DNA from 3 places in the Neobacillus sp. 19 genome. Region 3 is predicted to be linked to each of the others. Evidence: riboswitches for the same ligand, from Rfam matches in the RefSeq annotation. Region 3 holds a riboswitch; each other region holds the start of a gene.
The links. A riboswitch is a leader RNA that binds a small molecule or an ion and turns the genes downstream of it on or off. The one in region 3 is predicted to bind thiamine pyrophosphate.

Region 1 (10,681 bases), on a different contig from region 3:
TTCCCTCCTATTTGAATTAACTATATTAGGCAACAAAGCTTTGACTTTTTATTATGCAGTTTTCCCAACCCATTTTGTTAGACAAGCTTCACAAAATCAAGCAGGCAGGAAATAAAAGATAAAAGGAGGTTCGCCACTGGCCAATCATCTGAGAGCGACTGCGTTAAAATTTTTAAACCATGCAAGGAGGAGAAATGTGGATAGTAAACAATTAAATAACTGGTTAAAAGATATTAAAGTTCAAAATGTAGTGAATGCGGATGTAGAAGTGGTAAACAATTCACCATTAGTCATGCTAGGGAAGGGACGGCAAGGGGCGGTCTTCCAGGTTTCTGAGGATGTTTGTGTGAAAGTATTCGGCAATGAAGAGGATTGCGAACGCGAACACTATGCCCTATCCCTTGGTCAGGAAACCAATTTATTTCCTAAAATACATGCAAAAGGTCCGCTTTATATCGCGATGGATATTATTAGAGGTGTGGATATTCGCGAATACTTACAATCGCAGCCACTTACGGAAGCACTCTCTGCCAAATTACTCGAGATGCTAATTACATTTAAAAAGATTGGTTATGAGCGGATTGACCATCACAAACGGCAAATTTACCTGCAGCCAGATGGCAGCCTGAAGGTAATTGATGTAGCGAGAACCGTTTGGCGTGACCGCGTTTATCCGTATCCGCGTAAATTATTAACTTCATTAGGAGAAGAAAATAAAGCAATCTTTTTATCATACGTTCAAGAAATGGCACCCGAAGTTTATGCGGAATGGCTTCACTATATCCGAATGGAAGAGATTTCACAGCAAATCACCCATCTATTACTAACAGAAAAAACTGACAAAAAAGCATTAAAGAATTTGAGTCAACAATTGTTAACAACAGAAGATGAAGAAAAATATGTGCTTCAGCTTCAGGGCTTAGTCCACAAGGTATTTAAAATGGGTAAAAACTATGCTCGCACGTGGCAAAGATCCGGATGCTGTCATGGAAAAAATTGATGAGTACTGGGATTCCCGCGAGCAAGCAATAAACCCTGAATGGAATCGGAAACGTGACAAGGATTGGGATAAATATCAAAAGAATGACAAGGATTGGGATAAATATCGTAAGGAAGGAAAGCGTTTCTCTGGAGAAAGCCGCCGCGAGCATGATAAACACCATGACAGAAAACGATTTGAAGGAGAAAAATACCGCGGCCATGCTGATAAAGGCGGTCATAAGAACAGGAAGCATCGTCATAGTTAATTGAAATAGCAGAACACTATGCATGGCTAATAAAAAAAGAGGAGGCCCCAAAAAAATTAAGGAGAAAGCTAAATGAAGGTATTAGTAATCTGGCGGCTCCTCACTGTTGGCGGGGTAAATGCCGGATGGAGAAACCGCTCGATTTATTTTAAACAGCACGGGATCGAAACTGAATTTTTATATACGACAGATCACGGCGGACTTCATATTATGCAGGATGTCGCACAAGTATATTTAACAAAGGATGAGCAAGAGATTATTACCATTATCAAAAAAAACGCCTATGACGCCATCATTGTGGTCGACACAGGTGCAGCCTATAAATGGATCCGAAAAGCTAAGTATCAGGGTCCGGTTATTGTCGAAGCAAGGACCCCAGAGCTGATTAAGCTCATGCCCCACCTTAAGTCATTTAAAGGAATACGGCCAGAATTAATCGTTGTTCCTTCACAGTATCAAAAACGATTGGTGTCTATTTTGACAAATGATATTCCCATCCATGTCATATACAATGGGGTGGATACCACTTTTTTCCGTGCGTTATCCACCGAGGAAATCGATTTCGACAGTGCTCCAACGCTGCCGAAAGGTAAAAAAATAATTGGCTGGATTGGTAGATTGGACAAACGTAAAAACTGGCCGATGCTGCTTGAAGTGGCAAAAGTGATGAAAAGTGAACGCAGCGATATTGAAATATGGATTATTGGGGGAGCCCAAAATGTGTCCAGCGTGAAGAATTTAAAGCCGCCTGGCAAGAGGAAGGACTCACTGACATCATCAAATGGTTTCCGGTTATCCCCTACCAGCAAATGCCGCATGTATATGCGAAAATCCGCCAATCCGGAGGCTGCACACTTGCGACAACCAAATCTGAATCATTTGGAAATACCTTTATTGAATCGATGATCTGCGGTGTGCCCGTTGTGGCTTCTAGAATGATGCCAGTAACTGAATTGGTTGAAGAGGGTGAGACGGGGCTGCTTTACCGGGGACAAAATGTGGAAGATGCGGTCAAGCAGTTATATGAAATCCTCGATGATTCCGTCAAACATCAACAAATGTCACAGGCAGCCATCGACCGTGTGCAGCAATATTTTTCCATTCAAACTGTGGCGGATGATTATATTGATTTGTTAAAAAATATCATCCACCTGTATAATGATGCGGCTGGCGAGGTGGATGCAACATGATGACACCCGTTGCCTATCAAAAAAAGCTGGAAGGCAAATCTAATGCTCATTTAATCACTTTTAATGATGGCAAGGACTATGTGGTTAAATTTTTTCAGCCTGGCTTTGAAAAAACATTGCCCAATGAATGGGTGGGCTATTGCTTGGCACGATACTTGGGACTGCCAGTACCATTTGCCAGGATAGTGGATATCTCCGAGGAATTTACTTCGCTAGTTCCTGAGCTTGCCAATGTACAATTAACCCGGTATCAATTCGCCTCATTGTACATTCCTGATTGCCTTAACGGTCATCAAGTTTCCGAAGTATCCAATATTGTTAACCATCAAACCCTAGCAGGAATCGTTATGTTGGATTATTGGTTGTGTAATCGGGACCGTACCCGCAAAAATATTCTGTTGCGAGAAGGAGAGAGCGGTGAGTATCAGTTATGGATGATTGATCAAGCCGAGATTTTCGGAACCTATAATTGGCTGCATGCTGATTTAGAAAATTTGCCGGTGGAAGTGTTGAAAAGCGCGACACACCAATTAATGGCGGGGTTTATTGATAATGAGCAAAGATTTACTGACCACCTTGAGTTGATTCAAACGATGCCGATTCTTTTAATGGAGGAAATTGTCTCGCTCATCCCTGATGACTGGATGGTTTCGCGTGAGGAGAAAAAGGCAATTGTTACTACGTTGGTAACGAGACGCAAAACGATTCTGCCGAAATTGATGGAGAGATTTTTAAAAAAGGTATACCAGCCATTCCATGCTAATGAAAATTAACTTGAAGGGAGGTATTTTATGAAAATCCGAAAGGCTATTATTCCAGCTGCAGGCCTCGGGACTCGTTTTTTACCTGCAACGAAAGCAGTGCCAAAGGAAATGATTCCAATTGTTGATAAACCAACCATTCAATATATTGTCGAAGAGGCTGTAGCGTCGGGGATTGAGGAAATCATTATCATAACCGGCAGGGGAAAGCGGTCAATCGAGGATCACTTTGATAAATCCTATGAGCTCGAGGATACTCTATATAGAAAAAATAAATTAGTAGATTTAGAGAAAATTCAACAGATATCCAGTTTAGCGAAAATATATTATGTCCGCCAAAAGGAGCCTAATGGACTTGGCGATGCCATTCTTTGTGCTAAAAATATTGTTGGCAATGAACCATTTGCGGTTATGCTTGGCGATGATATGGTGATATCGGACGTTCCATGCTTGAAGCAGCTGATGGATGTATTTGAGTATTATAATAATTCGATCGTCGCCATTCAGAACGTTCCGAAATTGGATGTGAATAAATATGGCATCATTAAGCCAAAGAGTGCGATGAGGGAGCCGAATATCTATTCAATTGAATCATTAATAGAAAAACCAAAGCCGGAAGAAGCCCCGTCAACATTAGCCGTCATGGGACGCTATATTTTAAAGCCGGAGATTTTTACAATTTTGGAGCAGCTTCCATTTGGACAAGGAAACGAATTACAACTAACTGACGCCATAAACGAGCTAAATAAAATACAGGCCGTCCTTGCCTGCACCTTCAACGGAACCCGCTACGACATCGGAGACAAAATCGGCTACATCAAAGCAACCCTCGACCTCGCCATCAGCCGCCCCGACACCCAAAAAGAAATCCTGACTTATATGGAAAAAATAGTAAAACGGTGTCAGGCACCATAACTAATCTATTGATGCACTTTAAGTTGATAAGCAAAAACTTTAAGCCGAGGCTGTTGGAAGCCTTGGCTTTTCTATAAAAGAGTCATGTATTTTAATTGGTTATTTTTTTCCTTAGGTTTATAACAAGAAATATATTATGCTAAAATAATGGACAAGCATAAACGAATATAACGATAATGGTAGAAATGGGCTGTCCATTTTATAATCGAGGTTTACCAATTAGTGAATTTGGTGTTTAATGTTAGGAAATATTCCTTGGGAAAGCGCATGAACAGACATTTCTCGAGGTTTTTTGACGGGAAATCAAGAATAAACGGAGTTTTTGTAAAAACAGAACAAAGGAGGAACTACATATGAAGAACGAGCAGATTATCGTCTATACCACGAATGATTGTATTGAATGTATGATGGTTAAACAGGTACTTACCAACGAAGGAATTGCTTTTGAAGTAAGGAATGTTGCTGCCAGCCCAGCTTATCAAAAGGAAGTAGAGAAATACGGCTTCCTCGGAGTTCCCGTAACGGTCCTTGGCGACCGGGCCGTAAAGGGTTTTACCAATGAGCTTAAAGAACTGATGGAATTGGCAAAAGGCGGTAAAGAGTAGAAAGTTAAATGAACTGGAACAATTTTCTTTACTTCGATGGTAATTAGAGTTACTATGAACATAATTTAATAACGATTTATCTACTAGGGGTGCCCTGTTAATCAGGCTGAGAGAAAACGATAACGTTTTTAACCCTTCGGACCTGATCTGGGTAATACCAGCGTAGGAAAGTAGTCGAGTGAAATCTATATTTTATCTCTTTCTAACTAACCAGGTCCTATTATGGATCTGGTTTTTTTATGTTTAAAAAGAATAGGGGCGATGGGATTTGGAGAACAACAGACTTGGTCAAATATTAGAAAAAGTTAGAGAAGTGAACCCGCTTGTCCATAATATCACGAATGTCGTGGTAACGAATTTCACAGCCAATGGATTGCTTGCCCTTGGCGCTTCACCGGTCATGGCGAATGCAATCGAAGAGGCAGCTGATATGGCGAAGATTGCGAGTTCACTAGTTCTGAATATTGGCACATTAAACGTGCAAACGGTCGAGGCGATGATCGCAGCCGGTAAAGCAGCCAATGAGCATGGGGTTCCAGTAATTTTTGACCCAGTTGGAGCTGGTGCAACTCCGTACCGAACGGAAACGGCGCACCGTGTGATGAAGGAAGTCAAGGTCGCCGTAATTAGAGGAAATGCAGCCGAAATCGCCAATGTCGTAGGTGAAAAGTGGGAGATAAAGGGCGTTGATGGAGGAATGGCTAAAGGGAATATTACAGAGCTTGCCATCCAAGCTGCTGAAATTTTACAGTGTGTGGTTGTCATAACTGGAAAGGAGGATGTCGTTACTGACGGAACAACAACGTATATCATCTCAAATGGACATCCGATTTTGACAAAAGTAACCGGTACAGGCTGCCTGTTAACTTCGGTGATTGGTGCATTTGCCGGAGTGGAAAAGGATCTCATCCAAGCTTCGGTCGCTGCATTAACCTGTTATGGTGTTGCAGCAGAAAAGGCTGCGAATCAAACAGCCGAGCTCGGGCCGGGCAGCTTTCAAATAGAATTTTTAAATCAATTATCGTTGGTTTCCCCTGAGGAATTGGATGTACATGCTTCTTTTAAAAAATGGAACGGAGGATTGTAGGATGAAAAGGGCATTAACCATTGCGGGTTCAGATAGTGGCGGCGGTGCAGGAATTCAGGCTGATTTGAAAACGTTTCAGGAATTAGAGGTTTTCGGTATGTCTGCATTAACGGCTGTTACGGCGCAAAATACATTAGGGGTTCACGCAGTCTATCCGATGACGGCAAAAGCAGTTGTCGAACAAATTCAAGCAATTGGAGACGATATCGGAACGGATGCAGTAAAAACGGGCATGCTTTTTAGTGCAGAAATCATTGAAGCCGTTTCGATGAAACTCAAAAACTATCATTGGAACAACGTGGTGGTCGACCCCGTGATGATTGCGAAAGGCGGGGCCTCTCTACTGCAGCAAGAGGCGGTTTCGGCTTTGAAAACCCATTTGTTGCCGCTTGCGACAGTCATTACCCCAAATATTCCGGAAGCAGAGGTCCTGACAGGAATGACCATTCGATCGGTGGAGGATAAACGGGAAGCTGCTGTAAAACTTTGCGCGTTAGGGGTTAAAAATGTCGTGATCAAAGGCGGTCATGATGAAAATCTGTCTGAATCTACTGATTTATTATTTGACGGGAAAGAATTCCACTTCTTTACCAGCCGGCGAATTCAGACAAAAAATACACATGGAACAGGATGTACCTTCTCGGCGGTTATAACGGCTGAATTAGCGAAGGGCTCTACCATCTATGATGCTGTTTCAACGGGGAAGGATTTCATTCAAGCGGCGATTGAAGACGGGTTTGCCATCGGCCGCGGTCATGGTCCGACGAACCACTGGGCCTTTCAAAAGAGGGGAAAGGAGATGGCTAGGCTATGATTCATTTAAAAGACGAATTAAGCGTTTATTTTATTATGGGCAGTCCGAATTGTTTGAAGGACCCAAAGGAGGTCTTAGAAGAAGCCATTGCAGGCGGGATCACCCTATTTCAATTCCGTGAAAAGGGAAAAGGAGCCTTAACAGATTCCGCAAAATATACCCTGGCAAAAGAACTTCAAGCGATTTGTCAGGAGAACCAGATTCCCTTCATTGTCAATGATGATATCGAGCTCGCACTCGAGATTGGGGCAGACGGTGTTCATATTGGGCAGGAGGATGAGCCGGTGAAAGCAGTGAGGGAAAAGATTGGCGGCAAAATCCTCGGGGTATCCGTCCATACGACAGAAGAAGCGATGACGGCACTTAGGGATGGGGCAGATTATTTTGGAATCGGACCAATTTATCCAACGAGAACTAAGGAAGATGCAAAGCCATCGAAAGGAACCAGCCTGATAGAAACTCTGAGAAAAAATGGAATCACCGTACCGATCGTTGGAATCGGCGGCATCATCGCTGAAAATGCCAGTCCTGTTATTGAGGCAGGGGCTAATGGGGTCTCGGTAATTACCGCCATCAGTCAGGCAGATTCACCTAGGACGGCAGCTAAGGCATTAAAAAAAGCAATCGAGGAGGCAAAAAGAAATGAACAAAACGTATAAATTGACACTGACAGCGATGATGATTGCGATCGGCACCCTATCTAGTAACCTAGTAGCGATTCCGATTGGATTTACCAAGGTTTTTCCGATGCAGCATTTTTTGAACGTTTTATCAGCGGTGCTTTTAGGCCCCTATTATGCCGTAGCGCAGGCCTTTTGTATCTCCTTGTTAAGAAATCTCATGGGAACGGGTTCCGTTTTTGCCTTTCCTGGGAGTATGGCAGGTGCTTTGCTCGCATCCCTGTTATTTTACAAAACTAGAAAAATCTATTTAGCCTTTATTGGGGAAGTAATTGGAACGGGGATTATTGGTGCGATTCTTTGTTATCCACTGGCAACCCTGTTGCTCGGTAAAGAAGCAACCTTATTTGGATTTATTCCATTATTTATTTTTAGCTCATTTGCCGGGGCACTGCTCGGATTTGTGATATTAACTGTTTTCTTAAGAAAGAAAGTCTTGACCTTAGCGGGACAGTCTTTTAAAAACTAAAGCATGAAATGGGGGATTAAAATGAAATTTTCACAGCAACTTTATGAAAGCGTAAAAGAAATATGGGAACAGACCCATCTCCATCCTTTTGTGGACGGAATCGGCACTGGCGACCTGCCTGTGGAATCATTCATCCGTTATATGAAACAGGATTATGTGTTTTTAATCGATTATTCCAAGCTTTTTGCTTTAGGGGCAGTCAAGGCGAGGGACCTCGACACGATGGCTATTTTCGCAAAACTGCTTCATGAAACACTGCATGGAGAAATGGAATTGCACCGTGGGTATGCGGCAAGATTCGGAATTACTCGTAATGGGCTGGAAGAAACAAAACCAACACCCACCAACTTAGCCTATACACGGTATATGCTAAATGTCGCGCAGAACGGATCGCTTGAGGAATTAATCTCAGCACTTCTGCCGTGTATGTGGAGCTATTGGGAGATTAGCAAAATGCTAGCAGATAAATACCCCCAAGCTAGCGCGCATCCTTTGTATGGTGATTGGATAAAAATGTATACGTCAGATGAATTTGGTTCGTTGGCCGTCTGGCTGATAGAGTTATTAGATCAGTTGACAGAAGGCAAGTCAGCCCGCGAATTAGTTCTCTTGGAAGAACATTTCCTTACGACCTCCCGCTTTGAATACATGTTCTGGAATATGGTTTACGAAGGAGAGGATTGGCCTGTCTGACGCAACTATGTTAGCCATCGACGAACTTACATATTCATTCGATACCGCGAGGCCGATTTTTCAAAAAATATCATTGGAAGTGAAAGCGGGCGAATTTGTTTCGGTTATAGGCGCAAGTGGATCAGGAAAAAGCACGTTGTTTAAATTAATTGCCGGATTGATAGAGCCTGGTGCGGGGGAAATCAGGATTCATGGTGAAAATCCCGGAAACAGATTAGGCAAGGTGGGATATATGCCGCAAAAGGATTTGCTTATACCGTGGAGATCGGTGTTAGACAATTGTTTCCTGCCGCTAGAAATAGCGAAGGAAAATAAGCAGCAAAGAATTCCTGAGATTCGCGAATGGCTGGAACGCTTTGGCTTGGCGGCGGTGGAGCAGGCCTATCCGGATGAGCTTTCCGGCGGGATGAGGCAGCGGGCTGCTTTTTGAGGACCCTCATGACAGGCAAAGATCTCTTATTGTTAGATGAACCGTTCGGGGCACTCGATTCGTTGACGAAACGAACGATGCACAGCTGGCTGCTAGGACTGTGGGGGGAATTACAAAAAACGGTACTGTTTATTACCCATGACCTAGAGGAGGCGATTCTGCTTAGTGACCGTATTTATTTGCTGGGGCAAGAAACGTTACATGAATTTAAAGTTAGCCTGCCGCGGCCAAGAAATGCGGAAATAATTTATCAATCTGAGTTGATCATATTGAGAAAAGAACTGGAGCGGCTAATTCAAAATGAAAAGTAATTGGAAAAAGTGGGTAGGGGATTATGGACTATTTCTGCTTGTATCCATCTTGATATTGAGCGCCTGGGAGTTAGCGGTAAGGAAAGGTATGGTTCCATCCTTTATCTTGCCTGCTCCCTGGCAATTGGGGCGGCTCTTGTAGAAAACCGTCAGCTCTTATTGGAGGAGCATTTACCGGCCACTCTTAAAGAGGTTGTCATTGGATTTGGAATTTCATTAACGGGTGGCCTCCTGCTTGGCGTCGGGATGCACTTTTCGCGGGCATTAGAAAAAGTGCTGTATCCGTTCCTCGTCATTTCCCAGACCATTCCGCTGATTGCGATTTCACCGATTTTCATCATGTGGTTCGGTTATTCGATTTGGAGTAAAATCGCCGTAACCATTTTAATCGCTATTTTTCCAATCGTCGTTAGTACATATGATGGGCTGAAGGCGGGGGGAAGGGAATACCGGGAATTACTGCTGACAATGGGGGCAAATCGCTGGGTTATTTTTAAAAAAATTCAGCTGCCAATGGCTTTGCCGTCGATTTTGTCCGGGTTAAAAATGTCAGTGGTGTATTGTGTTGTAGGGGCAACCATCGGAGAATGGCTGGGCGCGAGTGAGGGTTTAGGCTATTTCAGCAGGCGAATGTCAGGGAACTTGCAGGCAGACGCCGTTTTTGCCGCCATTTTCCTGCTTTCGTTACTGGGCATTGTCCTGTTTTTATTGATTCGTTTATTAGAAAAACAGCTATTGAAAAATAAAGTGCGCTACTAGAGAGGATATGAAAAATCAATGAGGAAACGTTTTTACATTGTCATCAGTCTTTTGTTACTTATTTTAAGCGCTTGTGGAAAAGGGGAGGCCGACCAAACGGCGGCCGGTGCGGACGCGGATGATTTGCAGAAGGTGAGTTTAATGCTCGATTGGTATCCAAATGCGGTACACTCCTTTTTATTTGCCGCGAAAGAAAAGGGCTTTTTCAAAGAACAAGGGCTGGATGTTGATATTCAAATGCCAGCGGATACAAATGATCCATTAAGACTGGTTGCGGCTGATAAGGTCGATATGGCCATCAGTTATCAGCCGGAAGTCCTTGTGGCACGAGGAGAAGATATTCCGGTTCAGTCGATTGCCGCGCTTGTACGCCATCCGCTGAATCAATTAATGATTGCCAAGGATAGTCCAATTCAATCTCCTAAGGACTTAGCCGGAAAGACGGTGGGGTACCCAACCATTCCACTAGATGAAGCGATTATTCACACGATGGTGAAAACTGACGGCGGGGATGCGGAGAAGGTAAAGATGGTTGATGTTGGCTGGGATTTAATACCCGCTATGGCAACCAAGAAAACCGATGCCATAATGGGCGGTTTTATCAATCATGAAAAATTATTGCTTGAAAAGGAGGGACATCCGATCCGCACCTTGAACCCCGCGGATTACGGCGTTCCCGATTATTATGAATTAGTGTTAGTAGCGAGCGAAAAGAGTTTA
Region 2 (10,681 bases), on a different contig from region 3:
ATCCGCTTTAAATACGGATGGCGGTTCAACCCTTTCCGAATCTATGCCCTTCATTATTAAACACATGAAGGAAAATGGCATCAGGCGAATAATTGCGATTGGCACAGCCGGAATACTGCAGGCCCGTTCCGCGCCGCATTTATATCGTTTTCAATCGGCAGAATCCAAGCGAAAAAGCACAAAGGATGCTGAGGAACATTTAAAGGCCTACTTGTTATTAAAGGAATCCGGACTTGATTGGACCGTTGTTTGTCCGACTTATTTGCCAATAGGTGAAAGAATTGGCACATATCGATATGAAAAGGATGTTTTACCTGAAAATCCTTCATCTATTTCGATTTATGACACCGGAGATTTCGCGTTTCAACAGCTTTTTAGTGATGAATTTATTGGAGCACGTGTCGGGCTTACATACTAGCCTTTAAAAAGAGGAACTGGCACTCCTTAAAAGAGTGCCAGTTGCTTTTTATTTCCGCTTTCTTTGAAATATTTTTCGGACAAAAATTAGGTAAAAAAGTGTTGGCATGGGGGCTTGAATCAAGCCAACAATTCCCCAGAGCCAATAATTATGATTACGTTTCCTTGCATCCATAAATAAATAGATGCTTTGACATAATAAAATGACGACAACGACAATAATAGTGGTTAACGAAAGCTCTTGTTTCATATTTGCTTCGCCCTCTTCACGAGCCGAGCACTTGTGTATACCACGATGAAGACGGTGGTGATAATTTGCACAAGGATAAAAATAGCCGGCATTTGATACAGGGATACAATCAGTCCACTTAAAATGATGAACGCAATTGTAAAAAAGACTGATAAATCTTTAATTAATTTTTTCCTTTTGTTATGCTGCTCTTGGATCACCATTTGTTCAAACCATTGTAAATTGGGCGTATAGACAGGAAATTGATCGATTTTCTCTAATCCCTCTTGCAGCTCGTGAATTGCATCAAAGTCTTGTTTATTTTGTTGTTCGCTGTTCAGTATGATGACTTTCTGTTTCTTCACCCAGCTTCAGCTCCCTTCTGACTGACTTTATTCCGTTATGCACCCGTGATTTAACTGTTCCGGGAGAAATCTTCATCCATTCTCCAATTTCTTCGTAGGAATAACCATAATAGTGCTTCAAAATGATCGGGACCCGGACATCCTCCGGCAGCTTCCCTAGTGCCTCAAGGGCATCATTCCATTCCTCATTCCTGCTTTCAAAATGCCATTTCAGCTTACGGTATACCTCTTCTTGTCCCTGCCAGGTTTTCTCCCGCTTCTTTTTACGGCATTGGTCAATGTATGTATTGGTCGCGATTGAAACGAGCCATGTAGAAAATTTACTTTGACCATTATACAGGTGAATCTTTTGAATACATTTCGCCATTGTCTCTTGTGCTAATTCTTCTGCTGTATCGGGATTCATTGTAATTTTCATTAAATATTTTACAAGGAATGGATAGTTTTCTTTAAACAGCATGGCAAATGCAAGATGATCCCCTTTTTTCGCATTTTTAATCAATGCATCCATTCGGCAATAGCCCTCTCTTTCCCCCATCATCCCTGCTTATCTCTATATATTTGTTAGACGCATGAAACGCAGAATCGTTCATTCTATAGTTTAGCTTCGAGTTTTTTTTGATAATTGTCAATAATTGTCCATACAATTCTTCGTTTAAACGATTATTTTTTTATAAAATTGAACTGGATTTATCAGAAAAAAAGAAAGGTTGTGCTTTATGGCTTATAAGTCGCGGACGGAACGAGAAGAACTAACGATATTAAGAATCTTAGACCCAAGAATGAAATTACCCGAGGAAGATAAAAGAAACTTTTTGTATTTGAAAAAGGGCTTTGAAGGAGAGATGAAGTTTGATTCTTTAACAGAAAAATTGGAAAGTGATTGTTTAATTTTAAATGATTTGCTTCTTGAGTTAAATAAATCGAAGTTCCAGATTGATTCGTTGCTCATACAAGATAAATTGTACCTTTTTGATGTAAAAAATTTGGAAGGAGATTATTATTATGAAAACGGTGAATTTTACTACCAGGCGGGGAAGTTAACAAATAATCCGATTGCCCAATTACAACGATGTGAATCCCTGCTCCTTCAATTGCTCCAAAAATATGGTTTTAAGCTGCCTGTAGAATCACGCCTAGTGTTTATCAACCCCGAATTTACCCTTTATCAAGCACCTAAAAATAAGCCTATCGTTCATCCCACACAAGTTAATGCCCTAATGAAAAAATTAAATTCGTGGACCGGGAAGGTTAACGGAAAACATAAAAAACTCGCAGATCTATTAGTTTCCATGCATCAAGTTGAATCCCCTTATCCTCGGGTTCCGCGCTATGAGTTTAAGGGGCTGAGAAAAGGTGTGATTTGTTTTTCTTGCCCATCTTTTTTCCTTACTGTTAATGGGAGAAAGATTGTTTGTGATGATTGCGGCTGTGCGGAGAGTATTGATGCCGCAATACTGCGATGCGTAAAGGAGCTCAAGCTTCTATTTCCGGATTTGAAAATTACTACTAGTGTGGTTTTTGATTGGTGTGGGGGGGAATTACGGAAAATAGTATTAGAAGAATTTTGCATCAAAACTTTAAAGTATTAGGATCTGGCAGGTGGTTATATTTCGAGTAATGTTTCATTTTCCCTTGAGGGATATTGATTTTGTAGCAAGAGTCGGAGTATCTCCTTCCTACTTCGATTCTTGCTCTCTTTTAGCCCAACATTGTCGTGGGATCTTTCTATTTCTATGTTTCCACTCTTTTTTGGCTCAAATAACGAAGTAGCACCTCTCTACTTCTATGTTCACCCTTTTTTTTGGACCAAACATTGAAGTAGAACCTCTCTACTTCTATGTTCACCCTCTTTTTTGGACCAAACATTGAAGTAGAACCTCTCTACTTCTATGTTCACCCTTTTTTTTGGACCAAACATTGAAGTAGAACCTCTCTACTTCTACGTTCACCCTCTTTTTTGGACCAAACATTGAAGTAACCCACATATAAAAAAGAGCACGATCTACTCTCGTGCCCTTTTACAGACTTAATGCTCTTTATCTTTGCCTTTTCCTTTATTCTTATTCTTATCCTTATTCTTCTTATCCCATTTCTCTTTTTGTTTATTCCATTTTTCTTCCCATTTCTGGACTTCGTTGTTGAACTTCTCTTGAAAATTACTCTTTTCTTGTTCCTTTTTTCTCGCCTCAATAAGGGAAGCAATATGCGGTACATTAAAGCTTTGATTTGGTGAGCTTTTTAATGCTTCCTTCATGACTTCGCGGAAAATAACCGAAGAACCAGTTCCGCTAACCGGCGTTATATAATGTTCAGCATCCGTCTGATCATAGCCAACCCAAAACGCGCCCACTAACTGCGGTGTGTAGCCGACAAACCATTGATCCTTTAAACCGTTGATGCCCTTAATTGGAACCTGCGTAGAGCCTGTTTTCCCCGCTGTTTCCCTGCCGGGTATTTGTGCCGGTTTCCCGGTACCCAGTTCTACAACACCAAGGAGCATAGTTGTCATATTATCAGTGACCGCCTTAGTGGTCACCCGCTCTTTTTGTGCCTTCCATTCTGCAACAACTCTGCCATTAGAATCGACAATTTTTTGAATGACATGGGCCCCTACTCGTACACCATTATTTGGAAATACCGAGAAAGCCTCAGCCATATCTAATGGGGACACACCTTTATGCAAGCCCCCGAGAGCCATTGATAAAGAACGATCTTCTTTTTCCAAGGAAATCCCAAACCGCTTAACTGCATCGACTCCTTTTTCAATTCCTAATTCATTAAGGAGCCACACAGCAGATACGTTTTTTGATTCCTTTACTGCTTCATACATCGGTACTTCACCAGCGTATTGATGGTCGTAGTTGCTAGGTTGATAATTCCCGAACTTCATTTGTTCGTCCTTCAACATATCTGTTAGTTTCCAGCCTTCTTCAAGTGCAGGAGTGTACACAGCTAAAGGCTTAAAGGATGAACCCGGCTGGGCTTTTAATTGAGAGGCGCGATTGTAGCCCCTAAAGGTATGCTCACCTCTTCCGCCGACAAGAGCCCTAATCCCTCCTGATTTCGGATCTATTAAAACTCCTCCGCTTTGTATGAGAGGGTCCCCTCCATTTGGAAATAAGGTATCATTCGTATACGTACTCTCCATCGCCGTTTGCATCGCCGGATCGAGCTCGGTAAAAATTTGATAGCCGCCTGTTAGTAGTTCATCCTGAGTAAACCCGTACTCCCGGATTGCCTCATCCAGAACTTGATCGACATAGTATGGGAATTTCCCCCTAAAGGGATCGCCGCCTTTATCATTTAAGGCTACTTTTTCCAGTTTTGCTTTTTCAAATTGCTCGCTGGAAATAACTCCTTGCTTCTCCATTTGGGCTAATACCAGATTTCGCCGTTCCGTTGCCGCTTCCATATGTTCGTATGGGTTAAGGGCAGACGGCGCCTTGATCAGTCCTGCCAGTAAGGCTGATTCGCTTAAAGTCAAATCCTTGACTTCTTTTGCAAAATATTTGCTGGCTGCTTGTTTAATTCCATACGCACCATTACCAAAGTAAATTTGATTCAAATACATTTGTAAGATTTCCTGTTTCGTATATTCCCGTTCCACCGCAATCGCCAAAAAGACTTCCTGCATTTTTCGCTTCAATGTCTTTTCTGAAGTAAGAATTGTATTTTTCGTTAATTGCTGTGTAATGGTACTGCCGCCTTCAACCATTCCACCTGCTTTCAGGTCGCGGAACAATGCTCTAGCGGTACCAATTAAATCCACACCATTATGGCTGTAGAACCGATGATCCTCGATGGCGATAATCGCATTCTTCATTGAATCAGGAACATCGCCAATCGGCACCCCTTCATTTTTATTGGCTGATACCTTACTTGCCACATTCCCGCTAACATCATAAAAGACGGTGGGCTGGGGAAGCTCATTTTTTAGTCCTGATATGTCAGCATCTTTTGAAAAATAATATAAAAGTCCAAAAAAGCTTAGAATCATAATCAACATAAATAACACGATACTTTGGAGCAAATGCCACTTTTTCAAGTTCTTAAAAATGCCAACTATTTTTTCTTTAAATACCAATTTGATGACGTCCTTTATCTGTAATCTCTAGCAACAGGTATATTTTTCGATTTTGGTCGAGGTTTTATGACGGTTTGGAAATATATTCATAAAAAAGATGCGGCTAGAACCTCATCTTTTAAATTTTTTGTTTTATTCACTTTTCGTCAATTCTTTAAAGCGCTGTTTGGATAGTTTTTCATCGAAGCTGCTAAAGATTCGATAGTTTCTTTCATCTAGGATGCGAAAATGTTTGCTGAGAATATTTTGTTGAAGGATAAATCCATTTTTCTGTGATACAATTCTCCACCAAACCCGTCCGCCCAACGTTTTCGTTTTACGCAGGTCGATGCCATTTAGGGCAACCGTTTCTAACACCTCAAGGGGCTCGCTGCCAAATAAATATTGGACCGTTTCCGTTTCACGAAAAAGGGCACATATGGAAACGACTGTCGACCAATTTGCTTGAACTCTTCCTTTTTCAATTTGTACGAGCGTTTTCTTTGATACACCAATAATATCCGCCATTTTATCTTGTGTATATCCAGCTTCCGTCCGGATGAGACGAAGCTTTTCAGAAACCTGCATTATAATTTCATCTCTCGTCATAATAAGCCCTTCCTTCAATTACATCTAGTGTAATTTTACACAATTTTTCTTTATCATACAAATCTTATTAATAAAGAAAACAAGCCGAATCGCAAAGACGTAGGGGTAATCGCAATTATGCGTTATAAAAAAGCTGCTATCCGATTCCGGGCAGCAGCTTTTACAAACCATTATTTCACTTGTGGGGGAATACCGCACTGGCTGGAACATGAACTTTTTAAATCGCAGGCTGCGCATTTCCCCTTTTTGGATTTATTAATAAACTTCACTAATGCATAGCTGGCGTATCCAAAAATTGCAACACCGATAATGATACTGGCAATCATTTGCTCCACCTCTTTTTTATTTTAAACCAATCCAAACAATTTGCCGCCTTGATATATAATCAGAGCCAATACATAGGCGATCACGAAAGCATATCCCATTGAAAAAGCTGTCCACTTTTTTGAGCTTGTTTCCTTATAGATCGTTGCAACCGTTGCCAGGCATGGAATATATAACAAGATAAACACCATAAAGCTGTAGGCAGCGAGCGGCGTATAATAATCGGCCAATAATCCTTGCAGGCTGGCATCATTCGGAACGAAATAAATAATATTCATCGTTGAGATAATCGCTTCTTTAGCAAGAAATCCGGTAATTAATGAGGCGGAAGCCTGCCAAGTGCCGAAACCAATCGGATCAAAGATTGGCGCAATCACATTTCCAATCGCAGCTAAATAACTATGATCCATATCTACTTTTAACCCATCAGGTCCCGCATAAGATAAAAGCCAGATAAAAACGGATCCGGCAAAGATAAATGTTCCCGCTTTTCTTATGAAACCCTTCCCTTTGTCCCAAGTGCTTCGCCATAATGATTGAAACTGTGGAAGCCTGTAAGGAGGCAGCTCGATTACAAATAAGGATGCTTCTGATTTTAATAATGTAGAAGAAAAGATTTTTGCCAGAATTAAAGCTACGACAATTCCCAGAACATAAAGGCTAAGAACGATAAATGCTTTATGGCCAGCAAAAAAAGCTCCGACAAATAAAGCGTAAACCGGCAGTCGTGCCGAGCATGACATTAATGGCGTTAGCAAAATGGTCAACAAACGCTCTCTTGGCGTTTCAATCGTTCTTGCCGCCATGATCCCAGGCACGTTGCAGCCAAAACCAATCATCATGGGAATAAACGCTTTGCCATTTAAGCCAACTGATTCCATAATTCGGTCCATAACCAGCGCTACGCGAGCCATGTACCCGGAGTCCTCTAATAATGAAATAAAGAAGAACAGAATAAAGATTTGCGGGACAAACACTAGAACACCGCCAACCCCTGCGACCAATCCTTCAATAATTAAAGCATGGATAAAGGCTGAGGCATTGATGGCTGTTAATACACTTTCAAATCCAGCTGTTACAGGTCCTGTTAATAAGCCATCTAACGCATCAGATAGCGGGGTGCCGAGCCAATCAAATGTCAGCATAAACATCAGATACATAAGCACCAAAAAAATCGGCATCCCCAGGTAGCGATTTGTGACAATTTTATCTACCTTTTCAGATAACGGGATGGACGAATCACTTTTTCTTGCTACATCTGCCACGATTTTAGCAATGACTTCTTTTCTTTTTCCATAAATAAAATTAGCTAATGATTTTGTATCATGTAGTTTCTGTAATTTGGATTCTAAGTTGGCAATAATTGTCTTGATTCTTTGCTGATCTGTAATCCTATTTACATAATCTTTAACAAATTCATTTCCTTCAATGTATTGAATCGCTAGAAAGCGTAGAGAGTGACTGGTTTTATTAGTCATTTCTCCCGCCAATGCTGTTATCGCCTCTTCGACTTCTTTTCCATAGTAAACGAGGTTCTTTTTAGCCGGTTGGATGGACTTGGTGGAAATAACATCAACAAGCTTATCACAGCCTTTTCCGCTCCTAGCTACGACAGGAACAACAGGAACACCGAGAACACTTGAAAGCTTCGATGCGTCGATTTGAATTCCGCGCTTATTTGCGACATCAATCATATTAAGACCAATTAGGGCCGGTTTCTCAAACTCTAACAACTGCAGTGTCAAATGTAAATTCCGTTCTAATTGGGAAGCATCTAAAATATTGAGTAAGCGATCAACGGATTCATTTAAAAAGTATGAGGTAACAACGCCTTCATCCTTTGATAAGGGATTAAGTGTATAGACTCCTGGCAAATCAATTAATTGGCCAATATTATTTTTGAATACGCCAACCTTCTTTTCAACTGTAACACCGCTCCAGTTCCCCACATACTCATAGGAACCTGTTAGATTATTAAACAATGAAGTTTTTCCTGTATTCGGGTTTCCAATAAGAGCGATTTCCATTATATTCTCTCCACTTCAATCTGAACTGCTTCTTTACGGCGGATGCCAACACATTGCCCGCAAGATTCAATCATAATTGGGCCGCCAAACGGCATGACGCATTTCACGCATACTTCTGACCCTTCGGTAATCCCTAAGTCGAGCAAGCGCCTTTGTACGAGAAGGCCAACATGAGAAATGTCAATAATTTTCCCCTTATCTCCCGTTTTTAAAGAACCGAACATGTATCTCACCCTATCTATGTTAATTGAGAATGATTATCTTTCTATATTGTCATTTTAACACTTTTTTTACGATAATAGCATAGAAATTTTGTGACAAAAGTTCGAAAAAAAAAGAAAAGCAGTCCGCTTTTCTTTTTCCATCCATCTTATTTTCCCTGTATGAAACTTTTCTTTGGCATGGCACCGATGACTAGGATGATGATAATCGCACTTATGATGAAGCTTGGAAGCATATATGTCCCATTATATATGAGCGAATAAGTTGTAACGGGCTGGCCTTTAGGTGCATATTCACCGAAGAAAACAATTCCGGAAACAACATGACATAAATAGCGGAGAAAGCTTCCCAATAAAGCTCCAATAACAGAATATACCATCCACTTACCTTTCTTACCATCAGTAAGAGATTTTTGAATATATCCTGCAAAAACACCTGCAAAACCAACTACTGTAAAAGCAACAAAATAATCAATGATCCCTTGAACAATGGTATAAATTTGGGCAAAACCAAGTATAAACTGTAATAATCCCAGTAAAAAACCTGTCAACAAACCGCCCTTTATTCCCCAGCGATAGGCCATAAGGAAAATCGGAACCATTGCAATCGAAATAGACCCACCCTGCGGCCAAAATCTTGCCATAAGGAATCCTGATAATAAATCAAGTAAATAAGCAAGTGCTGTAAAAACAGCGATTTCTGTTATAAATAGCGTGTTACTCCTCTTTTTGTTCATTTCTCTTTCCCCCTATTCCACAAGAGAAACGCAAAAAAGCAATGCAAGACGAAAAGGATTGTCTGCATTGCTTTATTATCGGCAAACCACATCCCTACGCTAGCGTTAACTAACAGGTTCATAGGGTCAGAACTCTAACGTTCACTCTCAGCCGCCTTTTAGCAGCTCCCCCTGTGGAAGTATTCTATTGATTTCCTATAGAATATACTACTATTTCAAGGTAATTACAAGGGTATTATTTTTTTCGCCAAATATCATATTGGGAAAATTATTATTATTTTATTAAAAAAAGGATTTTTGCCTTCATCAGCGAATTTACATGGTAACAGTATTGTGAATACCATAGGGGGAAACAACATGTTTACGGGAGAACAATCGGATTTACTTGCTTTTTTTAATCAAAATAAAGAAGAGTTAGTAAAAGAATGGGAGAAAGCTATTGTTGTCAACCAGGAAGATCCTTTCCAGATGAAAATACGCGAAAACGGGGAAGCACTATTGGATGTGCTCCTTACCATGCATGTAAAATCTAAACAAGAACTGTTAGCTGTAATTGAAAAAATTGCGATAGAAATATCTGTAGAAAGGGTTTTGGCCGATATTAACATTGGGGACTTCGTCTATAATGTTAATTTGGGCAGAACGATTCTTTACAGCTATTTAAGTAAAACAGGAATATCATGGTCCGAAATGCAGGAGTCGATCAATATGATCAATTTTTGCTTTGATAAATTTCTTTACTATGCCGTATCCCATTTTTCGGAAGCAAAAAATAAAATTATTGAAGAAAAGACAATGGTTATTGACTCCACACATCAGGATCGTTTGACACTTCTCGGACAGATGACTTCAAGCTTTATTCATGAATTCAGAAATCCACTGACTTCTGTTCAAGGATTTATTCAATTGCTTAAGGGTGATTTTCCAAACATGAGATATTTGGATATCATTTCAAGTGAATTAGATCAGCTTAATTTTCGAATCTCACAATTCTTACTGTTATCCAAAAAGGAACTGATTGGGAAGGAAAAAGTTCAATTTGGATTAAATAAACTGATTGATGAAGTACTGAACTTCCTTTATCCAAGTATTTTGGATGGAAAAGTAAAAATCATAAAGGAGATAAGTGAAGATGTTACATTGAATGGATATGCAGATGAAATCAGACAGGTTTTTATTAATATTATTTTTAATGCAATTGATGTTCTGAATCATCATGGAATCTCTGCTCCAACCATTGAGATTAGGAGCTGTTTAGAAAACAGTCAGCAAATTAGAATTAGTATTTCCAATAATGGCCCAGTGATCCCCGCTGAATTACAAAAAACAATTTTTGAACCCTTTTTTACAACTAAAAAACTCGGGACAGGTCTAGGATTGTTTGTTTGTAAAGAAATAATTGAAAAACATAAAGGGAATTTAACCTGTGATTCTTCAGATGATAACACTACTTTTTCCATTTATCTTCCTGCTGTTTTTACACCTGCAGGTCATAACCAAACACATTCTAGTTAGTCACCGCAAAATCCCACTTTTTATGAAGCAGGGATTTTTTATTTGTTTCATCTCCCGACAATGCACTCTGATGCATATGATGTACTAAAAATTTACCGGGAGATTAGGGCCTATGTTTACTTTAAAAGTTGATCACGAAATTGAGCTTCAATTGTTCCAACGGCATCATGC
Region 3 (10,681 bases):
TAAAAAAGTAAAACCTGGGAGTATGGTCGTTTTTGAAACATATGATTGTTTCAGTAATCAAATACAGGAGGAAGATCAGCCGTTTAGCTCAGTAGGCTGGGATCAAATTAATCCTGCTACTGGCCCATTATATATTGAAGGGGCGGAGCCGGGGGATATATTAAAAGTGGAGATCTTAGAAATTAATATTGAAAGCAAAGGGGTTATGACGACGGCCCCGAAGCTTGGTGTTCTTGGTGATATTGTGACTGGGGAAACGACAAAAGTAATCCCAATCGAAGAGGGGAAAGCCATTTTTAATGAGATCATTCACATTCCCATTAAACCGATGATTGGGGTCATTGGGACGGCACCGGCAGTCACAGAAATTCCAACTGGCACTCCGGGAGAACACGGCGGGAATATGGACTGTAAGAAAATCGTCAAAGGCTCAACATTATATCTGCCAGTCAATGTTTCCGGTGCGCTCCTGTCAATGGGAGATTTACATGCGGTGATGGCGGACGGAGAAATTGTTATCTGTGGTTTGGAAATTCCAGGAGAAGTAACGATAAAGGTTGATGTGGTAAGAGGCGAAACTTATCCATTACCAATGCTTGTTAGTGAAGAGAAACTAATCACCATCGCATCTGCTAAGACATTGGATGAAGCGGCTAAACAAGCAACCATTAATATGCACACGTTTATTGTTGAACACCTTGGACTGCCGATTGATGAAGCAGGAATGCTATTATCCTTAGTGGGTGACTTAAGGATATGTCAGGTTGTTGATCCGCTTATGACAGCTCGAATGGAGCTGCCGCAATGGATATTGGATCAATATAAATTGAGAATAAAATAGAAGTATGCATGTGTTCGATGTGCTGAGGAGTGAGTTTTTGTATGAAAAAAAAACGTGGGCGTGATCTTGGATTGCCGTTTCCGGGTATACCAGGGGAATTTAATGCCATAACAGATGTTCCGGGTGTGGAAATTGGCTTTACTACAATTATTGAAGGTGAAGGGCAAGTACAAATCGGAAAAGGTCCAATACGTACAGGAGTAACAGCCATTTTGCCTCGCGGTAAAAAGGAAAAAATGGAACCAGTTTGGGCAGGTTTCTACAGTTTAAATGGGAATGGTGAAATGACAGGGGTCCATTGGATAAATGATGGCGGATATTTTCTGAGCCCAATCTGTATTACAAATACCCATTCAGTTGGAATTGCTCACCATGCTACAACAAAATGGATGGTGAATAACTATGAAAAACAATTCACTGATGAACATCTATGGGCAATGCCGGTAATAGCTGAAACGTATGATGGTGTTCTTAATGACATAAACGGCCAACATATCACTGAAGGGCATGTTCTTTCTGCAATTGACAGCGCTAAATCAGGACCAGTCGCTGAGGGGAATGTTGGCGGGGGGACCGGAATGATTTGCTACGAATTTAAAGGAGGAACGGGTACATCATCACGGGTTGTCACGATTAATGGTCAACAACAACATATCGGTGTGCTCGTTCAAGCAAACTTTGGATTACGTGAGTGGCTGACCATTCTAGGGGTTCCATTGGGAAAACATATGAGTAAAGAAAGTCTTTTAGAAAAGGAACAAGGTTCGGTTATTGTCATTATTGGGACTGATATTCCGATGCTTCCCCATCAACTGCAAAGGGTTGCAAAGCGTGCTGCCATAGGCATTGGCAGGAGCGGGAGCCCTGGGGGAAATAGTTCTGGTGATATTTTTCTTGCCTTTTCAACTGCCAATGAAATGGAAATTCCCCAATTATCAAAAGAGAAATTAACGATGGAATTTGTCAATGATGAGGTATTTGACCCCATTTACGAAGCTGTTTGTCAGGCAGTTGATGAATCAGTCGTTAACGCGATGATTGCTGCGGAATCGATGACCACTGTTAAACCATTTGGGAAAATCGTCCCTGCAATCAACCACGAAGAGCTTATGCAAATTATGAAAGAATATCATCGGATTTAGGTAACAACTTGCGTCAAGTAAGAGGCCTGTTCAAATTTGAGCAGGCCTCTTACTTTTACCTGAATGAAACTGGAAATAAAACAGTAAAAAATATGGAGCATGATTATGTTAAAATGATAGAAAGTCAGCATTTTCTGGAGGGAATAATGGGGAAACATAAAATAATGGCAGTTTTAGAAAAAGAATTAGTGATTGCACTTGGTTGTACAGAACCAGTTGCCATTAGTTTAGCTGCCGCAACAGCAAAGAGCAAAATTAATGGACAGATCAAGTCTATCAGTGTAAAAGCAAGCGGAAATATTATTAAAAATGCCAAGTCGGTTGGAATTCCTGGTATGTCGGCAAAGGGTCTAGAGTTCGCTGCTGCTCTTGGAGCGGCTGCCGGTGACCCAGAGAAAAAATTAGAAATATTAGATGGGCTTACAATGGAAGACGAACTGGCGGCATTGAAACTTATAGAAGCGGGAAAAGTAGCTGCCGGCCAGGCAGATACTCCGAAAAGGCTGTATATTGAAGTCATAGTTGAAACAGAAAAGCAGACTGCAATGGTTGTCATTTCCGATAATCATAGTAATATCACCTTAATCGAAGTGGATGGAAAGCCTGTCTATCTTGGCGGATGTGAGAATATCGGAATCCAGACTGAGGAAGAGGAATTGGAAGCGTTAACAATCGATGAAATATATGAATGGGTGTTAACCACGGACATTGACGACTTAGCACTTGTAAAAAAGAGTATTGAATTAAATAAAAATATTGGTTTAGAAGGACTTTCCGGTAATTATGGTCTAAATGTTGGAAAAACGATTCAAGATAATGTGAAAAAGGGGATTTTATCCAACGATTTAGCCACTGCGGCCATGTCGCTTGCAGCAGCGGGTTCAGATGCCAGAATGGCAGGATCAACACTTCCGGTAATGGCGAATACAGGGAGTGGAAACCAAGGGATTGCGGTTACACTTCCAGTTGTCGCCGCAGCAGAAAAGCTGCAAGTGTCCGAGGACAAGATGATTCGGGCGGTTGCTCTTAGTCACCTGATAACCATCCATATCAAATCTAGATTTGGCCGCCTTTCTGCCTTATGCGGGGTCACCGCAGCGGGAATGGGGGCAAGTGGAGCAATTGTTTATTTATTGAACGGGGGCCTTCAACAGATAAAGGCAGCCATTCAAAATACAATTGGCAACGTGTCAGGAATGATTTGCGACGGAGCAAAGGCAGGCTGCGCCATGAAGGTTTCAACTTGTTCCAATGTCGCTGTCCAGTCCGCATTACTTGCCTTGAACCATCAGGAAATACAGTCAACAGACGGCTTTATTCACGATGATGTCGAAAAAAGTATTGAGAGCTTCTGCAAACTTGGAAATGAAGGTACAAGGCAAACAGATGAACTGATATTAAAATTAATGTTGGAAAAATAAAACGAGGTTCGCATTCCCGTTGGAGGACTTTTTACTTCTCGATTTCCTGTGAAAGTCCTTCATCATGGTTATGAAGGACATTTTACTTGATTATTTTGCATAAAAATTTTCGGTATAGTAGGGCTGTGATTGATCATTAAAAGCAACGCCTACTCCTAAATACTTATATCCCTTACGTAAAATATTTTGGCGGTGGCCAATCGAGTTCATTAACCCTTCATGGGCAAAAATACTGCTAAATTGACCATAAGCAAGGTTCTCTCCAGCAAGATAAAAGATAATTTGATCCTCCTTCATCCGATCAAATGGCGATTGCCCTTTAAGGTTTGTGTGATCAAAATATTGATTAACAGCCATATCCATGCTATGTTTCCGAGCAGTTTCTTTTACTTGATTATCCCATGACAGAATGGGAAGCTGGTGCTCCACACGAGATGCATTTGTTAAATCGAATAGCTGGTATTCAAATCCTTCCTTCAATTCCGGACTTGCACTAGTGTAGAGTTCATGTTTCTTTTGTTCCAAATCTTTGTTGATTAATTGCATGGCAGTCACTGTATTGTTTTCGTGTTTGTCGTAGAAAATGGTAACATAGACTTCGTCTAGCAGATATACATCATAGTCCGCATTTTCTTGTATTTGCAAAATAGTCAGCCCCTTTTGAATCCCGGACAGTGGTTTTCCAAGCACAGCTCGAACGGTTTCTTTCGAACTACCTCCCTTAATCCCATTGCTAGAGGCAATTAAATCTTGATTTGTGTATAAACCAACTGCTTGATTTTTATCATCGAACATGACCATAAAAAAGCTTTGATAATTGTTGTGAAAAGCATACCACTTTTCCCCATATTCATTCAGCGATTCCCGGTTTGCCTGGCCAAGTTTGTTTTCAATATCTTTTTTGGTGGCGCCGAGCTCTATATTATGAATGGAAAAGACTTGATCAGCTGGGGTTTTTAACGTTACCTTTTCTCGATCAGCTGGCTCTTCCGTTAGCGGATTTTTATCTAAAAAAAGGCCAAGCTGCTCTACAAATTGTTTGACCTCTCCAGATAGAGATTCGATGGCTGCCTGAATTTCAGGATTTTTCTTGACATCATTTAATTTAGTTTCAATTTGTTTCATTGAAACTGCGTAATCGGAATTTGCAAATTTTTGTTTAATAAATGGTCCAGAAACATATAGTATAAATAGTATGACTAGAATTGAAAAAATTCGCCCCATCATCTCTCCTCCATTTCTATTAGAATTGTAACCAAACGAATTTAATTGTATAAGCAATATGCTTACGTTCAATACAAGCGTATTAGTTAAAATTCGTGAAAAAAACGGGTTTACTATATTATGATAGATGGATTTATGAAATCAAGTGGAAAAAAAATGAATCGATGTAGTGGAACGCACAAAAAATTTGAAAACAACAAAAGGAGATACGATGTTAGAAACTGGATGGAATTTTGAAAATAGTTATGCCCGTCTCCCAAATTCTTTTTTTACTTTACACAATCCAATACCCGTCGAGGAACCAGGGTTAGTTATTCTCAATGCGCCTTTGGCGGAATCACTTGGATTGAATATAGAGGCGCTGCAGAGTGAGGATGGTGTGGCGGTTCTTGCCGGCAACCGGGTACCCCAGGGAGCTGAGCCGCTTGCGCAGGCATATGCAGGTCATCAATTTGGGCATTTTACAAAGTTAGGGGATGGACGGGCTGTGCTGCTGGGAGAGCAGATGACGTCTAAAGGAGAACGAGTTGATATTCAGCTTAAAGGGCCAGGGAGAACACCATATTCCCGCGGCGGTGACGGACGTGCGGCACTCGGACCGATGCTGCGAGAATACATCATCAGTGAGGCCATGCATGCCTTGGGTATTCCTACCACCCGTAGTCTAGCTGTCGTCACAACCGGTGAAGCTGTCCAGCGTGAAACCGCTCTTCCTGGTGCCATCCTTACTCGTGTTGCTGCTAGTCATATTCGAGTAGGTACCTTCCAGTACGTGGCAAAATGGGGAACAATGGAGGAGCTTCGGACACTCGCAGACTATGCAATTAGCCGACATTATCCCGACATTGAAGCGGATGAAAATCGATATCTACGGTTTCTTGAAGAAGTAATCAAACGCCAGGCGGCACTTGTAGCCAAATGGCAATTGGTTGGCTTTATACATGGGGTGATGAACACTGATAATATGACAATTAGTGGAGAAACAATTGATTATGGTCCTTGTGCCTTTATGGATACATATGATCCCGCAACGGTTTTCAGTTCTATTGATACTCAAGGACGCTATGCCTATGGCAACCAGCCTTATATGGCGGGATGGAATCTCGCACGGTTCGCTGAAACTCTCTTACCGCTGCTAGATGAAAATCAAGAGAAGGCGGTTGAAAAGGCTCAAGATGCAATATCTCACTTTTCAAAAATATATGAAGCGAATTGGCTCGAGGGAATGCGAGCGAAACTTGGAATATTTAACGAAGAATCTGATGATGAAAAGCTAATAAATGACCTCCTTAGTTTGATGGAGAAGAATCATGCGGATTTTACCAATACATTCAGGGCGCTAACATTGGCTAATAATGAAGAAACTGGTTTGAATGGTGAGCCAGAATTTGCGGAGTGGTACGGTAAATGGAAAGCTAGATTAGACCGGCAGGAAGAATCGAAAACCTCTGTAGAACAATTAATGGGAAACAGTAATCCTGCGGTAATCCCACGAAATCATCGGGTAGAAGAAGCGCTGGAAGCGGCAGTGGAACAAGGTGATTTAATAGTGATGGACCGGCTGCTTAAAATTCTTTCTAATCCTTATGCCTATTCCCCTGAAAAGGCGGAATACTGCACACTTCCTGAGCCATCAACTGGTAGATACCGTACTTTCTGCGGAACCTGATATTAGTTTTAAAAAAACAGTCACACATTTAAGTATTTCATCATATAGTAACTTCTGTGTGAGAAATAATCAGGAAGGAAGTATGATGATGAATAACAACCAAATCATTACACCAACTAAAAATGATTTCAAGGATGGAGAAAATGGCTTCAAGATCGTTGAATTTAATGTCACTGATCCCACCGAAAGTTTATTTTCAGTAGTTACTCCTATTAAAAAGCAATAAGAGCGTTTTAAACTATCTTTTACATAGAAAGATGGTTTCGAATTTTTGGGCCCAAGTGCCAGGTATCTCATTTTTTCGAGGGTGATTGGCACTTTTGGTTCAGTTAACATGAGAGATTTTGCGACAAAAAAATAATTTGACATTTTCGCCTAACATGTTAACATTATCCATGTAAGGTAATCAATACAAATTAATAATTGAAGTTTATCCGCTAGAGGTGCCTTTTTAAAGGGCTGAGATTGAAGTGCTACTTCGGGACTCTATGAACCTGATCTGGATCATACCAGCGTAGGGAAGTGGAAACATGAATATTTGATGAACAAAAAATGTTCTTTTTTCAAATTTTCAACCACTTTCTTATCTAAAGGAAGTGGTTTTTTGTTTTTCACAGTATGCAATAAATGGCGGAATCTTCTGAAAGGGGTAACTTGTATTTTCGAAGATAAAGAATTTCATATCATATCCAATGGTAAGATGCCGATCGAGCAGTTTCAGGAAATTGTAAAGGATATCGAGCCCTATGTGACAGCAATACATTTACGGGAAAAACAAAAAACAGCCCGTGAACTATATGAAATGGTCCAACAATTAATTTCTGCAAACATCCCGCTAGCAAAGATTATTATTAATGACCGCCTGGATGTGGCCTTAACAGCAAAGGCCGGTGGGGTGCAATTAGCTTTTCACAGTTTAGAACCAGGTGTTGTGAAGGAAAATTTTCCTCAGATTCGGATAGGGAGTTCGATTCATTCTTATCAGGAAGGAGTGGCTGCAAAAGTAAATCGTGCAGATTATGTGATTTACGGTCATATTTTCCCTTCTCACTCAAAACCAGGAATGGCCCCGAAAGGCTTGGAGGAATTATCAAGGATAACACAACTTGACATCCCAGTTATTGCAATTGGAGGTATAACACAAGAAAATGCAGCGAGGGTAATACAGGCAGGAGCACAAGGAATAGCAGTTATGTCGGGTGTTTTAAATGCAGGCGATCCACTGGCAGCAGTTAAGTCATACATAAAAGTGTTGAAAAATGGAGGTGGAAAAAGTGGGGAATTCAGCTGATGTAATTATTATCGGTGGGGGAATCGTCGGAACTTCCATTGCCTATCAGCTATCAAAAATGGGAAGAAAAGTGATTATACTCGAAAAGGATCAACTAGCGTGCCAAGCAACTAGAGCTGCCGCAGGAATGCTGGCCTCACAAGCGGAAATCGAACAAGATGGTCCATTATTCCAAATGGGGTTAACAAGTCAATCTATGTTTTCAACTCTCGCAAATGAATTATTGGAATTTTCTGGAGTAGATATTGAGTTTGTCAATAAAGGATTGTTAAAAATTGCTGAAACCGAAGAAATAGCATCCGAAGTAAAAAAACAGGTTGATTTTCAAAGGGAGTGGGACCCTGCTATAACTTGGCTTGATAAAAAGGAATTATTAGAATTGGAACCATCCTTATCTCCAAGCATTTCAGGGGCAATGCTCATTCCTAACGATGGACATGTGCAGCCGGCAAAGTTAGCAAAAGCATTTACACAAGCAGCTGCCTATTTTGGGGCCGAGATTCGAGAACATACGGAAGTCGTTTCTTTAATATATGAAAATGGTCAAGTTAGAGGGGTTAACACGACCAATGGTGCTATCCGCAGTGAACAGGTTGTCGTTGCCGCCGGGGCATGGGCTTCGAAACTATTGTGTGAAGCAGGTCTGGAGATAAATGTTTATCCAGTAAAAGGAGAATGCTTTTCTGTCAGACCGGAAAAGCCGGTGATTAGCATGACCATTTTTTCCGACAAACGTTGTTATCTTGTACCAAAACGAAATGGGGAAATTTATATTGGTGCCACCATGATTGAACATACATTTGATCAAACAGTAACACCTAAAGGGATTGCTAGCTTAATTGAAAGAGCAACAAATCTGGTTCCACAGCTGAATGAAGCAGCATGGGAGCGCGTATGGTCCGGTATTCGGCCACAGACAGGAGATGGGTTGCCATACATTGGCGAACATCCCAGCCGGAAAGGGCTATACGTTGCAGCAGGGCATTTCCGAAACGGGATTCTATTAAGTCCCATAACAGGGAAACTGATGGCAAACCTTTTAACTGGGGGAATAACTGACCAAACGCTACTCTCAGCTTTTCATTTAGAAAGACATAAAAAAATAGTTGTATAGGAGGCACGGTATGAATGTTGTCTTAAATGGTGAGTTAATCCAACTCCCTGAACAAGTTGTTTGTATTGCAGATGTTCTAAATCATTTTGAAATTCAGGATAAAATCGTTGTCGTAGAAGTTAATGGTGAAGTCATAACGAAATTAGAACACCAGATTACCAGATTAGCAGATAAAGATCGAATTGAAATAGTCCATTTTGTAGGAGGCGGTTAATATGTTGAAAATTGGTCCTATATCCTTTCACTCTCGTTTATTATTAGGAACAGGAAAGTATCCAAGCTATGAAATTCAAAAGGAAGCAGTGGACGTATCTAATGCTGAAATCCTCACATTTGCTGTAAGACGTATGAATATTTTTGACCCAACCCAACCCAACTTTTTAGAACAGTTGGACACCACTAAATATACGCTTTTGCCAAATACTGCAGGGGCAAAGAACGCTTCAGAGGCTGTGCGCATTGCAAAATTAGCAAAAGCCTCGGGTCTTTGCGATATGATTAAAGTGGAAGTCATTGGCTGTGATCAAACCTTACTCCCGGACCCAGTTGAAACCCTAAAGGCAACAGAGGAATTAGTAAAGGAAGGATTTATTGTTCTCCCATATACCTCAGATGATGTGGTTTTAGCCAGGAAGCTTCAAGAAATTGGCTGCCATGCGGTCATGCCAGGGGCTTCGCCAATAGGTTCCGGTCAAGGGATTATCAATCCAGTAAACCTAAGTTTTATTATCGAACAGGCTGAAGTGCCTGTTATTGTGGATGCTGGAATTGGCTCACCAGCCGATGCTGCCTTTGCGATGGAATTAGGGGCCGATGGTGTGTTATTAAATACTGCAGTGTCAGCGGCAAAGAATCCGGTAAAAATGGCAAAAGCGATGAAGCTTGCGATTGAAGCTGGACGATTAGGATATGAAGCCGGTCGGATTGAGAAAAAGCGGTATGCAGCAGCAAGCAGTCCTAAGGAAGGAATGAGTATCGGGTGAATCCACGCTACTCAAGACAAGTATTATTTTCACCAATTGGAAAAGTCGGACAGCAGCTAATTTCCACTAAGCATGTACTTATCATAGGAGCAGGAGCACTTGGTACAGGCAGTGCCGAAGCATTGGTCCGCGCGGGAATTGGTAAGCTAACCATTGTTGACCGTGATTATGTGGAATGGAGTAATTTACAGCGGCAGCAGTTATATACAGAAGAAGATGCTAAAAAACGAACCCCTAAAGTCATTGCAGCCAAACGACGCCTATCGGAGGTTAACTCAACAGTGGAATTGGAGGCAATAATCGAAGACGCTTCAGCCTTTGAGCTTGAAGAATGGGCTAAAAATGTGGATCTAATCATCGATGCTACGGATAATTTCGAAACAAGAATGATGATAAACGATGTATCGCAAAAGGTTGTTGTTCCATGGATATACGGGGCTTGTGTCGGAAGCTACGGCATTTCCTACACATTTATTCCCGAGAAATCGCCTTGCCTTTCTTGTTTATTGGAATCAGTTCCTCTCGGAGGATTAACCTGTGATACCGCCGGAATTATAAGTCCAGCCGTTCAAATGGTTGTTGCTCAACAAATAAGTGAAGCAATGAAAATTTTGGTCGGTGATTTGGAAGCATTGCGAAACAAACTCGTTTCCTTTGATTTATGGAAAAATCAGTATAGTGCGATTAATGTTGATAAATTAAAAAGAGCGGATTGTCCTTCTTGCGGGGTAAACCGGTCCTACCCTAATTTATCTTTTGAAAACCAAACGAAAACAGCAGTACTTTGCGGAAGAGATTCTGTTCAAATCCGTCCACCCAGTCCAACCATCAGGGATTTGTCTGGGCTAGAAAAAACATTGGCAAAACAAGAAGGAACTGTGCAGTTGAATCCTTATCTCTTATCATTTACGGTGAATTCTCATCGATTGGTATTTTTTAAAGACGGAAGAGTCCTCATACACGGAACGAAGGATATTTCTGAAGCAAAGGCGCTAT

Region 1: it holds a riboswitch for thiamine pyrophosphate, as region 3 does, so the genes downstream of both, thiM (hydroxyethylthiazole kinase) here and ACO1D1_RS24835 (thiamine phosphate synthase) in region 3, are expected to answer to the same signal.
Region 2: it holds a riboswitch for thiamine pyrophosphate, as region 3 does, so the genes downstream of both, thiT (energy-coupled thiamine transporter ThiT) here and ACO1D1_RS24835 (thiamine phosphate synthase) in region 3, are expected to answer to the same signal.

The regions. Positions count from the first base shown of each region.
Region 1 is NZ_JBMPZU010000036.1:31,178-41,858, reverse strand. It holds gene ACO1D1_RS12820 (hypothetical protein) at 197-1,000, shown strand; gene ACO1D1_RS12815 (hypothetical protein) at 987-1,247, shown strand; gene ACO1D1_RS12810 (glycosyltransferase) at 1,943-2,437, shown strand; gene ACO1D1_RS12805 (HipA family kinase) at 2,434-3,210, shown strand; gene galU (UTP--glucose-1-phosphate uridylyltransferase GalU) at 3,229-4,113, shown strand; gene ACO1D1_RS12795 (glutaredoxin family protein) at 4,467-4,718, shown strand; TPP riboswitch at 4,794-4,904, shown strand; gene thiM (hydroxyethylthiazole kinase) at 4,987-5,805, shown strand; gene thiD (bifunctional hydroxymethylpyrimidine kinase/phosphomethylpyrimidine kinase) at 5,807-6,619, shown strand; gene thiE (thiamine phosphate synthase) at 6,616-7,278, shown strand; gene thiW (energy coupling factor transporter S component ThiW) at 7,262-7,768, shown strand; gene tenA (thiaminase II) at 7,790-8,461, shown strand; gene ACO1D1_RS12765 (ATP-binding cassette domain-containing protein) at 8,469-8,891, shown strand; gene ACO1D1_RS12760 (hypothetical protein) at 8,900-9,202, shown strand; partial or broken gene ACO1D1_RS12755 (ABC transporter permease) at 9,192-9,961, shown strand; gene ACO1D1_RS12750 (ABC transporter substrate-binding protein) at 9,980-10,681, shown strand, end outside.
Region 2 is NZ_JBMPZU010000056.1:88,701-99,381, forward strand. It holds gene ACO1D1_RS17460 (NAD(P)-dependent oxidoreductase) at 1-418, shown strand, start outside; gene ACO1D1_RS17465 (sigma-Y antisigma factor component) at 467-667, opposite strand; gene ACO1D1_RS17470 (YxlC family protein) at 664-1,011, opposite strand; gene sigY (RNA polymerase sigma factor SigY) at 965-1,522, opposite strand; gene ACO1D1_RS17480 (nuclease-related domain-containing protein) at 1,731-2,603, shown strand; gene ACO1D1_RS17485 (transglycosylase domain-containing protein) at 3,041-5,098, opposite strand; gene ACO1D1_RS17490 (helix-turn-helix transcriptional regulator) at 5,231-5,686, opposite strand; gene ACO1D1_RS17495 (FeoB-associated Cys-rich membrane protein) at 5,857-6,012, opposite strand; gene feoB (ferrous iron transport protein B) at 6,034-8,037, opposite strand; gene ACO1D1_RS17505 (FeoA family protein) at 8,037-8,261, opposite strand; gene thiT (energy-coupled thiamine transporter ThiT) at 8,408-8,995, opposite strand; TPP riboswitch at 9,070-9,177, opposite strand; gene ACO1D1_RS17515 (histidine kinase N-terminal domain-containing protein) at 9,353-10,510, shown strand; gene ACO1D1_RS17520 (GNAT family N-acetyltransferase) at 10,623-10,681, shown strand, end outside.
Region 3 is NZ_JBMPZU010000085.1:21,267-31,947, reverse strand. It holds gene ACO1D1_RS24865 (acetamidase/formamidase family protein) at 1-841, shown strand, start outside; gene ACO1D1_RS24860 (P1 family peptidase) at 883-1,983, shown strand; gene ACO1D1_RS24855 (serine dehydratase subunit alpha family protein) at 2,130-3,404, shown strand; gene ACO1D1_RS24850 (CAP domain-containing protein) at 3,495-4,529, opposite strand; gene ACO1D1_RS24845 (protein adenylyltransferase SelO) at 4,840-6,297, shown strand; gene ACO1D1_RS24840 (hypothetical protein) at 6,367-6,633, opposite strand; TPP riboswitch at 6,727-6,835, shown strand; gene ACO1D1_RS24835 (thiamine phosphate synthase) at 6,902-7,588, shown strand; gene thiO (glycine oxidase ThiO) at 7,572-8,702, shown strand; gene thiS (sulfur carrier protein ThiS) at 8,713-8,916, shown strand; gene ACO1D1_RS24820 (thiazole synthase) at 8,918-9,685, shown strand; gene ACO1D1_RS24815 (thiazole biosynthesis adenylyltransferase ThiF) at 9,682-10,681, shown strand, end outside.